3 regions of the Gottfriedia sp. ABJ_BB2_2 genome follow, and region 3 is predicted to be linked to each of the others. Evidence: riboswitches for the same ligand, from Rfam matches in the RefSeq annotation. Region 3 holds a riboswitch; each other region holds the start of a gene.
The links. Region 3 has a riboswitch for thiamine pyrophosphate ahead of ACX6U0_RS08350 (thiamine phosphate synthase). Riboswitches for the same ligand answer to the same signal wherever they lie in the genome.
Positions count from the first base shown of each region.

Region 1 (5,459 bases), on a different contig from region 3:
GGCACAAGTTGAAGTTCAAGATATAAAGAAAACACCGCGCTTTGCGTTTCAATCTAAGTCATTCACAATATTCATGACTGGCAGTTTCATTTCTAGGGTAGGCGATTGGATGGATTTAGTTGCACTAAATTGGGCAGTCCTCCAGTTTACAAATTCGCCTATTCATTTAGGTATTATTAATGCTTGTCGCTTAGTTCCTACATTTTTACTAAGTGTACCAGCTGGAATATTGGCTGATAGGATGGACCGAAGAAAAGTATTGATTTGGCTGCAAATCGGCATGATGTTATTAACATTTATACTCGGATTTCTCATTAAGGAGGAACCAGCATTTTGGTTATTTGCCTTCATTGTGACTTTAAGGGCCATGCTTGCAGCTATGGATCCACCAGTCCGTAATGCTTTTATTCCAAATCTTGTCCCTCAATCTTCGATGGCAAGTGCAATCGCAATTAATACGATGATCATTAATCTATCACGTATGATTGGGCCAGCAATTGCAGGATTATTAATTGGAATGACTGATATTGCCAATATATTTTATATCAATGCTTGGGGGACGTTTAGTGTATTAATCTCTTTATCTCTTATTCGCAAAAACTTTCAACCATTAAAAAGGAAAGCAGAAGGAGAGAAAATTACCTTATTAGAGGCAGTAACATTTGTTAGAGAAAAACCGTCAGTGCAGTCATTACTCATACTTGCGATTGTCCCAATGATATTTGGATTCCCTTATACAACAATGACGCCATTATTTGCTAGAGAGCTTCTACACTTAGGACCTGAAGGGTTTGGAATGTTACTATCGATTTCATCAGTCGGAGCAATTGCAGGCACGACATGGTTATCTATCGGTAAAGAAATCAATGAACCAGGTAAATGGTTAATCTATTCAATCATTAGTTTTGGCTGCTCTTTACTTTTATTTATTGGAACAACAAATCTAATGATTGCCAGTATCGCGATGTTTTTAGTTGGATTAACTAGTCAAACTTATCGTACATTAAGCCGCATTACGTTACAGAAGCAAGTACCAGATCATCTTCGTGGCAGAATATTAAGTATCGCTTTAATGGACAGAGGCTTTATTCCTTTAGGAGCGTTATTAATTGGAGCAATAGCAACGAGTTTAGGAACTCACTTGGCAGGTAATGTAATGGGATTAGGTTGTATTATAACGACATTAATGATTGTGATGAAAAGAAAACAAATCATGAAAATATAATTCGATGGAGGTTTTAGAAAGTTGATTGAAAATATTGTGCAAACTTATCGAATGAAACAAGAGAAACCACTTTGTGCTTATATATATGACTTATCAAAATTACGTAGTCACGTAGAAGCACTTTTGACAACTCTTCCAGCAAGCTGTCAGTTATTCTACGCAATTAAAGCCAACTCTGATGAAACGCTGCTTAAAACGTTAGCTCCACATGTAAGTGGGTTTGAAGTTGCTTCTTTAGGGGAAATTGAAAAAGTTAGGTCAGTCGATCAGCATATTCCGATTTTGTTCGGTGGTCCTGGAAAAACTTATGAAGAAATTGACATGGCAATCCATCACGGTGTGACTTTATTACATGTGGAGAGTTTCCATGAACTAAATGTAGTGAACCATATTGCCAAAAAAAGAGAAATTAATGTATCGATTTTATTTCGTGTGAATCTTCGCCGGTCTGTACCGAATGCCAAGTTAAAAATGGCTGGTGTTCCAACTCAATTTGGTATTGATGAAAAAGAGATACCAAAGGCAATATCACTAGTGAAATCAATGCCAAATATAAAACTATGCGGTTTTCATTTTCATGCCATGTCTAATAATATTGATGCGATGGCACATGCTTATTTTGTAGACCATTGCTTTGCATTATCTAGAGCTTGGGAAAGTGAGTTTAATCTAGATATTTCCTACCTGAATGTAGGAGGTGGAATCGGTATTAACTATCTAGAATTACATGACCAGTTTAACTGGGAAGAATTTATGATTGTTTTACATAAAATCATAGAAAAAAACAAAGATAAAAACTGGCAAATTTTATTTGAATGTGGACGTTATATTACCTCATCATGTGGATATTATGCGACTGAGGTTTTAGATATTAAACAAAATCATGAACAATATTTTTGTGTACTCCGTGGTGGAAGTCACCATTTAAGACTTCCAGCTGCTTGGAAACAAAATCATCCTTTTACAATTGTTCCAGTAGAAAATTGGTCATACTCATTTGAGCGTCCTGAACTAATGAATGCGAACATTACAGTAGCAGGTGAGTTATGTACTCCTAATGATGTACTTGCAAGAGATGTAAATATAACTAGATTAAGAGTAGGTGATATTCTCTTATTTAGCTATGCAGGGGCATACGGTTGGTCTATTTCTCATCATGATTTTCTCAGCCATCCACATCCAGAGCGGTTTTATATTGATTCTGGCTTACTATTAACAAGCGAACAACTCCTTGTGAAAAATGGATAAGCTAAGACCAAATTTGACCAACAAATGATCTTCAAACTAAATGTAAATCATTCAAGATGAATAAATTAGTCTAACTACTTGAATTTAGTAATAGTATTAATTAATATGTAAGAGAAATACAATTTGATATTTTGAATAGTACTAGGGGTGCCGTAAATGGTCGGCTGAGATTAAGACACAATTGTCTTTGACCCTTTAACCTGATCTGGATAATGCCAGCGTAGGAAAGTGAGCGATTAAATGCATATTTATATGCATTTACAACATTGATTTGTTCGAGCACAAGTCCCTATGGGGATTTGTGCTTTTTTTGTTCTCTAAATCAATCCACAACTTCTATCTGTAGATCAAAAAAGTCTATTCACTAAATGGGAGGAAAAAAATTGAAAAAAGTATTAACAATTGCGGGTTCTGACTCAAGTGGTGGGGCTGGAATTCAAGCGGATTTGAAAACATTTTCAGCTCATGGTGTTTTTGGCATGAGTGTGATTACCGCAGTGACGGCTCAAAATACACAAGGTGTATTTGCAGTTCAAGATATAACACCAAAAATGATAGCAAGTCAGCTAGATGCAATCTTTACTGATATTGAAGTTGATTCAGTAAAGATTGGGATGGTATCACAAATTGATACGATTAAAATCATTGCTGAAAAACTAAGACAGTATAAGCCAAAGCACATTGTCGTTGATCCAGTTATGGTTTCGAAAAGCGGTTATGATTTGTTAAGCCCAGATGCGAAAGAAGCGTTAATTCAAGAATTGATTCCATTAGCAACTGTCATAACACCTAATCTACCTGAGGCAGAAGTAATTACAGGTAAAAGCATTTCAACTATTCAAGAGATGGAAGAGGCTGCAATTTTGATTCATACATTAGGTGCTAAAGCTGTTCTTGTAAAAGGTGGTCATTTAGAAAACGATGCGACAGATGTTAGCTATGATGGGGATGAATTTACTTATTATAAGAGTACTAGAATAGCTACCAATAATACACATGGTACAGGGTGTACTTTATCATCAAGCATAGCTTCTAATCTGGCAAATGAATTTCAATTAAACGAAGCAATTAGTAGGGCAAAAGAATACATAACATTAGCAATTCAACATTCATTCTCCATCGGGAAGGGCGTAGGTCCCGTACATCATTTTTATTCAATGTATCAAAAGGCGGGTATTTTGCATGTCTAAACAAACTGGCAATTTAACAAGATGGAACTTCGCAACACTTTGGTTTGGTGCCGCAGTTTCAATCGCTGAAATTATGACTGGTGCGCTCATTGCACCTTTAGGTTTTACAAAAGGATTGACTGCTATTCTAATCGGACATTTACTTGGTACGCTACTTCTTGTGTTAGGTGGCGTTATCGGTTCAAGAGAGCGTTTAACGGCAATGGAATCTACTAAAATATCATTTGGAAGATATGGCAGTTATTTATTTTCTATATTAAATGTGTTGCAACTAGTGGGCTGGACGGCAGTTATGATTGTTACAGGAGCTAGATCTATTAATGTAGTAACTAGATCTGATTTTCATTTTAATCAGCCTTGGGTATGGTGTCTTATTGTTGGCTTATTGATTTGTATTTGGTTATATTTTGGTCAAAATGCTTGGAAGAAGTTAAATAGTGTAGCAGTAGCGCTATTATTTTTACTAACGATTGTTTTGTGCTTTGTTATTTTCAAGCATAGTGAATTCCTTTTTAAACCTGGTACTTCTGAGATGTCTTTTGGTGCTGCAGTAGAACTATCCGTTATCATGCCATTATCATGGCTTCCATTAATAAGTGACTATACTCGTTTTGCTAAGTCAACTCGTGAAGGTGCAATTGGAAGTTTCGTTGGTTATATGGTTGGTAGTTCATGGATGTATGCAATCGGACTAGGGGCTGCTCTAGCATTTAATGAATATGATCCAGTGGCAGTTCTAATGAGTGCAAATCTTGGATTATTTGCAGTTGGAATCGTTGTGTTAGCAACAGTTACGACTACTTTTATGGATGCATATTCTGGTGGTATTTCATTGACAACTGTATTTCCCAAATTAAATGGAAAGCATGTCGCAATTGTATTGACGATTATAGGAACAATACTTGCAATGGTATTTCCGATTGAAAAATATGAAGGATTTTTATATTTAATTGGTTCTTTTTTTGCACCTTTGTATGCAATTTTGTTAACGGATTATTTTATTTTAAAGCGTACAAAAATTAGAAAAACCTTAATGTTAGATTGGGTTGCTATGCTTATTTGGGTAGTTGGGATATTTATCTATCGACAGTTTGTACAATTTGATAGTTTTCTAGGAGCAACTATTCCTAGTATGGTAGTCATTGGTTTGATTTATATTGTCGTTCAATTTGTTATAAATAAATTTACTAATCAGCATGTAGGGGGAAATAAACATGTCAGTTCTTAATGAAATCAGTCAGTTAATTGGAGATGTAAAGGGTAAAAAACCATTAGTACATCATATTACAAACTATGTAACGGTTAATGATTGTGCAAATATGGTTCTTGCGATTGGTGGTTCGCCAGTCATGGCAGATGATTTAGCAGAAGTTGAGGAAATGTTAGCTTTTGCATCAGCACTAGTCATCAATATTGGTACGTTGAACGAAAGAACAATTCAATCAATGATCACGGCAGGAAAAAAAGCAAACCAACTTGGAATCCCAGTTATTTTGGATCCAGTTGGTGTAGGAGCTACTACACTCCGAACGGAGACAACGGCTATTTTATTAAAAGAAGTTCGATTCGCGGTCATACGTGGAAATATGTCTGAAATAAAAATAATCGCAGGAATAAATGTACAGATTAAAGGCGTTGATTCAGTTGCGAATGAAGAAAATGGCGTTGAAATTGCTAGAGCTTTAGCAGTGAAATTAGGTACGGTTGTAGCCATTACTGGAGCCGTTGACATTGTGGCATCATTAGATAAACTTTGTAAAATTTCAAATGGTGATAAAATGCTTGCAGATGTAACA
Region 1 is NZ_JBVFKR010000012.1:77,836-83,294, forward strand. Features, by position in the region: gene ACX6U0_RS19055 (MFS transporter) at 1-1,225, shown strand, start outside; gene ACX6U0_RS19060 (type III PLP-dependent enzyme) at 1,247-2,473, shown strand; TPP riboswitch at 2,607-2,717, shown strand; gene thiD (bifunctional hydroxymethylpyrimidine kinase/phosphomethylpyrimidine kinase) at 2,857-3,663, shown strand; gene cytX (putative hydroxymethylpyrimidine transporter CytX) at 3,656-4,891, shown strand; gene thiM (hydroxyethylthiazole kinase) at 4,878-5,459, shown strand, end outside.
Region 1: it holds a riboswitch for thiamine pyrophosphate, as region 3 does, so the genes downstream of both, thiD (bifunctional hydroxymethylpyrimidine kinase/phosphomethylpyrimidine kinase) here and ACX6U0_RS08350 (thiamine phosphate synthase) in region 3, are expected to answer to the same signal.

Region 2 (5,459 bases), on a different contig from region 3:
AAATACACCTATACCTGTTTTTGCACCTAGCCACTCAGAAATCACCGCACCCATCACACTATATGTCGCGGATATTTTTAATCCCGAAAAAATAGATGGTAGTGAGTATGGACATTCTATTTTCCAAAATAATTGTGATTTAGTTGCCCCTGCCATTTTCATATAATTAATCAAATTGGTTGGTGTTTGCCTAAATCCATCAAGAGCAGAAACGGTAACAGGAAAGAAGCAAACTAGTGAAATAATCATTAATTTCGGGAATACTCCAAATCCAAACCAAATAATCAAAAGTGGTGCTAAAACAATAATTGGTACGTTCTGTGACAAAATTAATAATGGATAAAACGCTTCTTTAAACCCTGGAATTAAATGTAGTACGATAGCAATCATCAGTCCTAAAAGAGTACCTACCAAAAAACCAAAGATAGTTAATTGTACAGTAGAGAGTACATGTGGAACTAATGAATCATAAGACTTAATTCCTTCTTTCAGTATTACGATTGGCCCTGGTAAGAGCCAAGCTTCTATTTTGAATAGTTTGATACACAGCTGCCAAAAAATTAAAAAAAGAAGGATGACAAGAATCGGTTGCCATCCTTTTATTTGTTTACGTTTCATTAACGATATTTCTCCGTCAAGTCATCCATAGCAATACCTTGTGGCTGATATAGTATTTTCATTTGCGTAATGACATTATGACAGCCGATTTCGATCATTTTTTCATTCATTTTTTGGACAATATTTAATAATTGATTTAAATCGCCTTCCATTGTTGTTTCTAAAGGTTGAACTTGGTATTTTACACCAGACTCATCGATTACTTTTATCGCCGCATCTACCGCTGGAATTACTTCCTCAATTTTGTTTGTTTTTGGTATAATTTGTACACTAATCAAAGAATTAGACATTTAAAGCTCCCCCTTATAAAAATTATTATTCTGGTAAAAACTCATTTGTAAAAGCTTTTTCCGGATCAAATTTACCTTCTAACAATTTATTTTCAGTTAACCACTCAGCATAGTTTTTCCAAATTGTTAACTTCTGTTCACCCCAACGACTTGCATCGTCTTGATATTTAGTTGAAAGCCATTCCTGACTTTTTTGGACTAACTCTTTATCTAAATCTGGATTATCTTTTAATAAAATATCTGCTGCTTCCTTTGGATGATCGATTGAATAAGTATATCCTTTAGACGCTGCCTTCATAAATGCTTTCACGACTTTTGGTTGATCCTTAATCATTTTTTCATTCGTTGCAAGTACAGGTGTGTAGTAATCTAATTTATCACTGTAATCAGTTAAATAAACCATATTTAATTTCTCATCGCGAAGCTCAGCTTCTATTCCTGTCCACCCTTGATAAATCCAAGCAAAATCAATATCACGCTTTACAGCTGTGAAGAAATCAGCATCACCCATATTAACGATATTTAATTTATTAACATCTGCATTTTCTTTCTTCATCAGTGAATCTAAAATGGCTTTTTCAACTGGAGAACCCCATCCACCATAAGTTTTACCTACAAAATCTTTTGGTGATTTAATATTTTTACTAACTGGTGAAGCAAAACCAGAAGTATTATGTTGAATAACAGCAGCAATCGACACAATTGGAACATTTTGTACTCTTGCTTGTGTAATTGACTCTTGGTATGATACGCCAAAATCAGCTTTACCAGAAGCAATTAATTGGTCTGCTCCTGTTTGCCCTGGACTAATAATGTCAACATTCAAACCTTGCTCTTTAAAATATCCATTTTCTTTTGCTACGAATAAACCTGTATGATTTGTATTAGGCGTCCAGTCTAGCACAACCGTCACCTTTTGTAGCTCTTTTTCTTTCTTTGGTGTTGATGAATTTTGTCCACTACATCCTGCTAACGTTAAGCAAAGTGCAAAAAAGCAAATCAGTAATCTTTTCATTCTATAACTCTCCTTTTTGTTTTGTTTATACAAATGAAATGTGTTAGTACCTTAGCAAGGCACTCGAACTAGACAAAAAGAAAACGCCCGAATAAATATCCGGACGTGAATGCACTGTAAAAAACTATATCAAAAGAGATACTGTTCCCTACGCTGGCATCACCCAGATCAGGTTCTAAGAGTCAGTATCTTACGGATACTATCTCAGCCAGCAACACTGGCTCCTCCACATTTTCTCGCATATAAACTTTTCAAGATAAATATAACAGATAAACCCCATAATTACGAAACATTTTCATCACATTTTAATAATTTAAATAATCTGTATAAATAGAAAAATATGAATATAGGAAAATCACTAAGGAATCTGTGTCTCACTCTTTTTTAACCTCTAGTAAATCCTTTATATTTCTCAATCATTAATTCGAGAACCATCGGAGCATATATAACAAATTAAACTTTAAAACACTCAAACAATTACTGCTCGAGTGTTTTTATTTTTTATTTAAGTCAAAATATTCTTTCAGCATAAAATTATTTTGTACAATATCTTCAAGTGTATATTGATCTAATACTTGTAAAAACTGATCTAACGCTTTATTAAATATATGCTTCAAAGAACAAACTGGAGTAATCACACAGTTATTGTTATGTTCGAAACATTCAACAATATGAAAGTCCTCTTCAGTTTTTCGAATTAATTCACCTATATTTATATCAGATGGTAGTTTTGCAAGTCGGATTCCACCATTTCGTCCTCGAATTGTTTCAATATACCCCATCTTCCCTAAGTTATATATTATTTTCATTAAATGATTTTTTGAAATATCATACGCCTCGGCAATATCCTTTATATTAACCAGTTTTTCATTTGGTTCAGTGGACAAGTATATTAAAACCCGAAGTGAGTAATCTGAATAATTGGTTAACCGCATAAATTCCCCTCACTCATTTATTTTGATTAATCATAGCATAATTGTGAACATTTTTTAAACTTTTATAAACTGAGGCTAAAAAGATGTATTTTACATATTGCTTTGAAGAAAATATAAGTCTACTATAAAGATGTATTAGAAATACTACTTTAGAGAAAAGAAGGGGTATAACATGCTATCTCAAAAAACAATCGACATTATTAAATCAACAATCCCAGTTTTAGAAGTAAAAGGGATTGAAATTACATCAGTTTTTTATAAAAACTTGTTTACAAATCATCCTGAATTATTGAATATATTCAATCATACAAATCAACAAAAAGGTAGACAACAAACAGCACTTGCCAACACAGTCCTAGCTGCGGCAAAAAACATTGATAAGCTTGAAACAATTCTTCCTGTTGTAAAACAAATTGCCCAAAAACATCGCAGTCTTTTAGTAAAACCTGAACACTACCCTATCGTTGGAGAACACTTATTAGGTGCGATTAAAGAAGTATTAGGTGATGCTGCAACCGATGAAATTATTAATGCTTGGGCTGAAAGCTATGGTATTATTGCACAAGTATTTATCGATATTGAAAAAGAAATGTATAATGAATCAGCTACACAAGAAGGTGGATGGAGTGACTTTAAAGAGTTCAAGGTCATTGATAAGGTTAAAGAAAGCGAAGTAATTACATCTTTCTACTTACTTCCAAAAGATCATTCCGTATTACCAACATTTTTACCAGGTCAATATATAACTGTTCGAGCAAAAGTAGAAGGACAAGAATATTTATTAAACAGACAATATAGTTTATCTGATGTACCTGGCAAAGAGCACTACAGAATTTCCGTAAAAAGAGAAGCTGAAGAACAACAACCTAAAGGAGTTTTTTCAAACTATCTTCACGACTTTGTTAATATTGGCGATTCATTAGAATTAACAGCTCCAGCTGGGGATTTCACTATAAACAATGATCTTGAATCACCTGCTGTGTTCATTAGTGGTGGAGTTGGAATTACACCTTTAATGAGTATGGTAAAATATATTGCTAATACTCAGCCAAACCGTAAAGTAGAAATGGTTTGTGCCTCAAGAAATGCTAACCTTCAACCATTCAAAAATGAGTTAATCTCACTATCAGAACAATTAAATGACTTTTCTTTATCATTTATTTATGAGAATCCTTCTGAGGATGATTTGAAAAATCCGTACTTTAAAAAGCAAGGTTATATTGATGCTGCTTGGTTAACATCTAATATACAATCTGTTGATGCACATTATTATGTATGTGGCCCAGTGCCGTTTTTAAAAGCAGTTGTTTCAAGCTTAAAACAATTGAATGTTCCAGAAACACATATTCACTTTGAATTCTTTGGACCTTCAATGAGTCTAGAAGCATAGGATAGATAAAAAGGATGCTCTATTTTTTGAGCATCCTCTTTAACTTTTTATCAATAAGGCAGTTTTCTTTAGAGCGGTAGGAATGATAAAACTACCTAATATTGCTAGCAAATCACTTGAAAATGTTTTTTTAATACAACCAAAAACGAGACTACTGATGAAAATATCATATAATACAAATCTGCCAAAATCTTCTTTAGTGATGACTAAAAATACGACTGATGATTTTCTAGTTGTCAGACCAAGCCCACCTTTAGTACGAAATTATTCGATTGGCAATTCCCAATAATATTTTTCTAATTCCTCGTACATTTTTTTCATCCCTATTTTCTCCAATACTCTTATGGAAGAGTAATTGTAAATCGAACATGTTGCAATAATTTTTTCTACGTTTTCTTTTTGCATACCCCAATGACAAAATGCTTTAGCCATCTCAGTAGTATAGCCCTTCCCTTGGTACTGAGGTGACATACTGTAACCTATTTCCATCAATCCATGTTCATCTGGGCCACCTTTAAAACCCATATCCCCTATGATGATTTTGTCTTTTTTATGAATAATGATCCCTTCGAATTCCTCCTCTTCAGGATGTTTTTGAAAACGAGATATCTTATATGGAAACAAATTTTTGTAGGCGTTAATTGGCCATCCTTTCGCAAAACTATATGTCATATTTTCATATACTAACCCCTTTTCGCCGTTTAAAACGTCTAACATTGCTCCAGCAGTAAATCGTACTAATAATAGATTTTCAGTTTGAGTAATCATCATTCGTATTCTCCTGTCCACTATTTCCCTTTAAAAAATATTCTAGAAATAATTAAGCCAATTAAACCGAGTAATATAAATAGACCTGCCCTAACTAATAATGTAATATTCGGTAAATCTACCAAAACAAGCTTGCATAAAGTAAGTAATAACAAACCAATACCAATATAGGTCCAGACTTTAAACTTTTTCAAACTGCCAAGTATCATAGCAATAATGGAGATGATGATCCAACTTAAATTAATCATTAGACTACTAACATTTTCAGTGAAATCTAAAGTTAAAATTTGTATTGTTTGAGTGACATAAGCAATGATTAATAATGTAGTCACTAATGAACTACTTACCAAAATAACATGTTTCTCTTTCTCATTTTTATAAGCTAATATTGCTATTGTGATAGTAGCAATAATTAAAACAATCCAATCCATAGAATTAAATGA
Region 2 is NZ_JBVFKR010000010.1:56,218-61,676, reverse strand. Features, by position in the region: gene ACX6U0_RS17825 (ABC transporter permease) at 1-618, opposite strand, end outside; gene ACX6U0_RS17820 (thiamine-binding protein) at 618-908, opposite strand; gene ACX6U0_RS17815 (ABC transporter substrate-binding protein) at 934-1,923, opposite strand; TPP riboswitch at 2,052-2,161, opposite strand; gene ACX6U0_RS17810 (RrF2 family transcriptional regulator) at 2,418-2,858, opposite strand; gene hmpA (NO-inducible flavohemoprotein) at 3,031-4,248, shown strand; gene ACX6U0_RS17800 (GNAT family N-acetyltransferase) at 4,513-5,019, opposite strand; gene ACX6U0_RS17795 (DUF2339 domain-containing protein) at 5,037-5,459, opposite strand, start outside.
Region 2: it holds a riboswitch for thiamine pyrophosphate, as region 3 does, so the genes downstream of both, ACX6U0_RS17815 (ABC transporter substrate-binding protein) here and ACX6U0_RS08350 (thiamine phosphate synthase) in region 3, are expected to answer to the same signal.

Region 3 (5,459 bases):
AATGAATGTTTTCCAATTGTTAACATCATTAACCTCCACCTACAAAATGTATTAATTCTACAATATCTCCGTTTGAAAGAACTGTAGTACCGTACAGTTCTCGATACAATATTTCTTTATTCACTTCTACTACAACGATTCGATTCGCTAATTGATAAGAATGAAGTAAATCTTCTACTGTGCAGATACCTTCAGCTAGCTGAATACTTTTACCATTTAATTGGATGAGCAATATTCATACACCTCTCTTTAAAATTATCGATTCACTTTAAACGCTTCTACCCACTCAGGTCTGACTTTTCGTTTAAGAATAAAATCACGAATCATTTTGCCTGTAGCAGGGGCAAGAAGAATGCCATTTCTAAAGTGTCCAGTAGCAAAAAATATATTGTCGTCATCTGGGTGTTTTCCGATATATGGTTTTTGATCAAATGTTTGTGGTCGTAAACCTCCCCAAAAAGATTCAATGTTCATTTTGCTAATATCAGGTAGCATCTTTTTGGCAGTATTAATTAATGATTCAATACCTTGTAAGTTTGGTTTTTCATCCCAATCGTTTTGAATCATAGTTGCACCAATCACAAGCTTTCCATTGTTTCTAGGAACAATGTAGTTATGATCATGGAAAATTGTATGCTCCAGCGTCATGTGTTCACTTGTTACCGAAAGACACTCCCCCTTAACCGGGGTAAGACGATTACTTAATCCGAGTTGTTCAAAAAAAGATGTGCTCCAAACCCCGTTTGCAATTACGATATTTTTAGCTGTAAACTGACCATTTGTAGATTGAATGGTAAATGTACTTTCATTTTTTCGAATCTCTATAACACTAGTATTCTCGTGTATTGTAGCTCCGAGTACTTGTGCACTTTTACAAAAAGCATTACAGACAGAAGTAGGTAGGACGTTTACATCATCTTCTATATATGCTGCTCCAATTATATTTGTTGTGATATTAGGTATTTTTCTTTGAATTTCATTTGGTTCATACCAAATGACCGTTGGTTGTGAAAGAAGGGAAGCTAATTGCATTTTTTCTGCATTATTATAAGCTAGTTTGAAAATCCCACCAGTTTTCAACTCAATGTCGATGTGACTTAGTTTTTTTAGGTCCTCTTTCAGTTGAAAATAAGATAATTGACTACTTCTTGCAAAAGGCAAAAAAATCTCTGTATCATTACACTCAGAATGAGCTCCCAGCATACCTGCTGCAGCGCTAGTAGATTTAGAACCTATTGTTTGTGCTTCGAGAACGGCAACGTCTATTTTTTCCTTTGCCAAGTAATATCCGATTGAGCATCCAATGATTCCACCACCAATTACAATTACTTCAAAATGTTGTTTCATAGAATACTAATGCACCTCTCCACATATTTTAGAGCAGAATCGCGCGGATTTTCAGAAGAAAAAATACCCGACATGACTGCAATTCCATCAATCTGACATTCTTTTAATATTGGAAGATGATCAGGAGCTATTCCACCAATTGCGTAAACTGGAATTGTAAGAACATTTTTTATCTCAATTAACGGATCAATTCCATTTGGACTTAAACCTTTTTTGCAATTTGTCTCAAAGCAATGTCCATAAATGACATAATTGGCGTGATCTTTTTCAGCTTGTATTGCTTCAGCTACTGAATGGACTGAGCGACCGACATTCATTGTTGGATAATGTTCTTTTACTAACTTGACTGGAAGTCCGTGAGTTGGCAAATGAATGTTGAATAGATTTGTTAGTAATGCTACGTCTAATCTGTCATTCATGATGATCTTGTTCATAGGTACTCCGTTATCGCTTAAAAGGTTTAAAAGCATAAGTAGTTCTAAACTGCTTTTCGATTTTTCTCGTATATAAACAAAATCAACAACATCATGTATTTGAATAATCATTGTTGCAAGTTCATGTATTGAATACATATTATTCGTCACTGCAATTAGCTTCAAATTTGCTCCTCCTTTTTGAAAAATTAGGGTGTATGTATTTTTAAATAAGAAAAACCACTTCCCAAAAATGGAAAGTGGTTTGTAAGTTACACAAATAAACGCATAAAAAGACATTGCGCCACTTTCCTACGCAGGTACGAGCCTGTTCAGGTTATGAGGGTTTAAAAGTAACTACTTTATTCTCAGCCCTTATCAAGGGATCCCCTAGTGATGAATACACTATGAAAATTAAGTTTAGCATAGCATAAAAATAAAATAATTCAAGATTAAAAAAATGATAGTTTGTAAATGGTATTTCAAAAGTTATCAAAATAGACACTGAAAGTTAGCGAAAAAAATAATTTTTTAAATCGAAAATAGTGAATGTTTCCAAGGGTATATATGCATTTTCATACAATATTGTAAAATTTTAGGGGAATAAAATGATTTACAAGATTGAAGCTTAGGTTTATATTAAGTCTGTACAAATGAATAGTTTGACTAGGGGTGTCCAATAAGTTGGGCTGAGAGAGAAACGCGTTTTAAGTTTCTTAACCCTCAGGACCTGATCTGGTTCATACCAGCGTGGGGAAGTTAGCGTTTATTACAGTAGTGTCAATTTAGCATTATTGTAGTCAAACTAACCAATAGCCGGGTCTTATCAAGATAAGATACGGCTTTTTTTCATGCTTATTGTGGATTGGATTTTGTTCTTTTTAATCACATTAAAAAGGGGAAATCATAATGAACAATTCTGTAAATGAAATGAATTTTTCTATCATGTCTAGTTTTTCGGGAAGTAAAAAAGTATATGTCGAAGGATCAAGACCGGACTTGTTGGTTCCAATGCGTGAAATCAAATTAAGTCCAACAACTGGATCATTTGGGGAAGAGGAAAACGCTCCTGTTCGTGTCTACGATACAAGCGGTCCTTATACTGATGAAAGCGAAACAGTTGATATTCGAAAAGGTCTTAAGTCGATAAGAGGAAAATGGATTATCGAACGTGAAGATGTAATCGAGTATGAAGGACGTGAGGTAAAGCCTGAGGATAATGGTTTTAAAAGTGATATTGTACAGAAAAATATAGAGGTCTTCAAGGGACTAGATAGAAAACCATTACGAGCAAAAGATGGTGCAAATATTACACAGTTGCATTACGCACGACAAGGATTGATCACACCGGAAATGGAATTTATTGCAATTAGGGAACATGTTTCTCCTGAGTTTGTCAGGTCCGAAGTAGCGAGAGGAAGAGCAGTCATTCCTTCAAATATAAATCATCCAGAGAGCGAGCCAATGATAATTGGACGTAACTTTCATGTGAAAATTAATGCCAATATTGGTAACTCAGCTGTTACTTCATCTATTGAAGAAGAAGTTGAAAAAATGACTTGGGCAACACGCTGGGGAGCAGATACAATGATGGATCTTTCTACCGGAAAAAATATTCACACAACTCGTGAATGGATTATTAGAAATTCACCAGTACCGGTTGGAACAGTACCTATTTATCAGGCACTGGAAAAAGTTAATGGAATCGCTGAAGACTTATCATGGGAGGTATTCAGAGATACATTAATTGAACAAGCGGAGCAAGGTGTCGACTATTTTACAATTCATGCAGGTGTACTTTTACGCTATATACCATTAACTGCTAAACGTGTTACAGGTATTGTTTCTAGAGGTGGATCGATTATGGCTCAGTGGTGTCTTGCACATCATAAAGAAAATTTTTTATATACTCATTTTGAAGAAATTTGCGACATTATGAAACGATATGATGTGACATTTTCACTTGGTGATGGGCTAAGACCTGGCTCCATTGCTGATGCAAATGATGAAGCTCAGTTTGCTGAATTAGAGACACTTGGGGAACTGACGAAAATAGCATGGAAGCATGATGTCCAAGTAATGATTGAAGGACCAGGTCATGTTCCAATGCATTTAATTAAAGAAAATATGGATAAACAATTAGAAATCTGTAATGAAGCACCTTTTTACACTCTTGGACCACTAACAACTGATATAGCACCAGGTTATGATCATATTACTTCTGCAATTGGTGCAGCCATGATTGGTTGGTTTGGTACAGCAATGCTATGTTATGTAACACCAAAGGAGCATCTTGGATTGCCGAATAAAGAAGACGTAAGAGTAGGTGTTATTACGTACAAAATTGCTGCGCATGCCGCGGATCTAGCGAAGGGCCATCCAGGTGCTCAAAAAAGAGATGATGCGTTATCTAAAGCCAGATTTGAATTTAGATGGAGAGATCAATTTAACCTATCATTGGATCCAGAAAGAGCAATGGAATACCACGATGAGACATTACCTGCTGAGGGTGCAAAAACAGCCCATTTCTGTTCTATGTGTGGTCCAAAGTTTTGTAGTATGAGAATTTCACAAGATATTAGGGATATAGTAAATGAAAAAGAATTTGAATTAACGATTGATGAGGGTCTCAAAGAAAAGGCTGATCAATTCAGAAAAAATGGTGGAGAAATATACCAATGATTGAATGGAGGAGCCTTGTATGAACCGGGTGATCCAAATAGCAAAGCAATTAAAAGAGCTAGAATTAGAAGTAAATCAACTGAAAAAAGAATTAAGCAATATTCAAAAAATTTGCGAACATGAATTTCAAAAGAACGATTCAATACGTGTATGTAAAAAGTGCCACTATATCGAAAGTCTGTATTGGTAAGTAGAAAAATAAACCTCCAATTTTGGAGGTTTATTTTTTTATTAAAGCTCCTCTATTAAGCTGTTTAATGATACTTCTTCTTCGTTCTCCGGTTGACCAAGCGGATAAATTCTAGCAGTTTCTGTTTGATTATCGACGTGTTGAATATAAATTGGAACTCCATTATAAGTAACATTAGCCATAACTGCAGATGAAGCGATTTCTTGTGCGCGCTGTTTATTCATACAATAACCTCCACTAATTATTAAACCTCATATAGTTTGTGCATTGATGATGATTGTATTCAAATTAATTAGTGTTTTTTGCGGAAAACAGTAAGGCTAAGTCGCTCAAATAAGAAAAATAGATTTTATAAAGAAAGAGAGAAATAGAATCCAAAAACTAATTGACAATGATTATCATTATTGTTAATATTTTATCGATAGTGATAATCGTTTTCAATAAATGAGGTGGCAACTGAGGCGACTAATATAATCTAAAATAATTTACAAGTACTAACAACATGATCAGTAGAGGATGCCCAATGGGACGCTTCTAGGCAAAAGAATTGGAGACTAAAATTAATGGAAAAAATGATGCATCTAATAAAAGAAAAGGCATTTCAAGCATTATTCACACTGATGCGAATTCTTTTTGGAGTAGGATGGTTATTTGCTGGAATCACCAAAATAACGCAAAAAAATTGGTACAGCGAACCTGGAGTATTTATTAAAAATTATTTAATAATGGCTGTTGAAAAGCCCAATGTACCTGAATTTTATAAGTATTTCATTCAACACTTTGCTTTAAAGCATTATATGTTTTTTAATTACACGATTCCTGTAGTG
Region 3 is NZ_JBVFKR010000002.1:685,679-691,137, reverse strand. Features, by position in the region: gene ACX6U0_RS08365 (thiazole synthase) at 1-26, opposite strand, end outside; gene thiS (sulfur carrier protein ThiS) at 29-232, opposite strand; gene thiO (glycine oxidase ThiO) at 256-1,347, opposite strand; gene ACX6U0_RS08350 (thiamine phosphate synthase) at 1,344-1,946, opposite strand; TPP riboswitch at 2,053-2,162, opposite strand; TPP riboswitch at 2,419-2,534, shown strand; gene thiC (phosphomethylpyrimidine synthase ThiC) at 2,667-4,442, shown strand; gene ACX6U0_RS08340 (hypothetical protein) at 4,462-4,632, shown strand; gene ACX6U0_RS08335 (small acid-soluble spore protein H) at 4,674-4,856, opposite strand; gene ACX6U0_RS08330 (hypothetical protein) at 5,196-5,459, shown strand, end outside.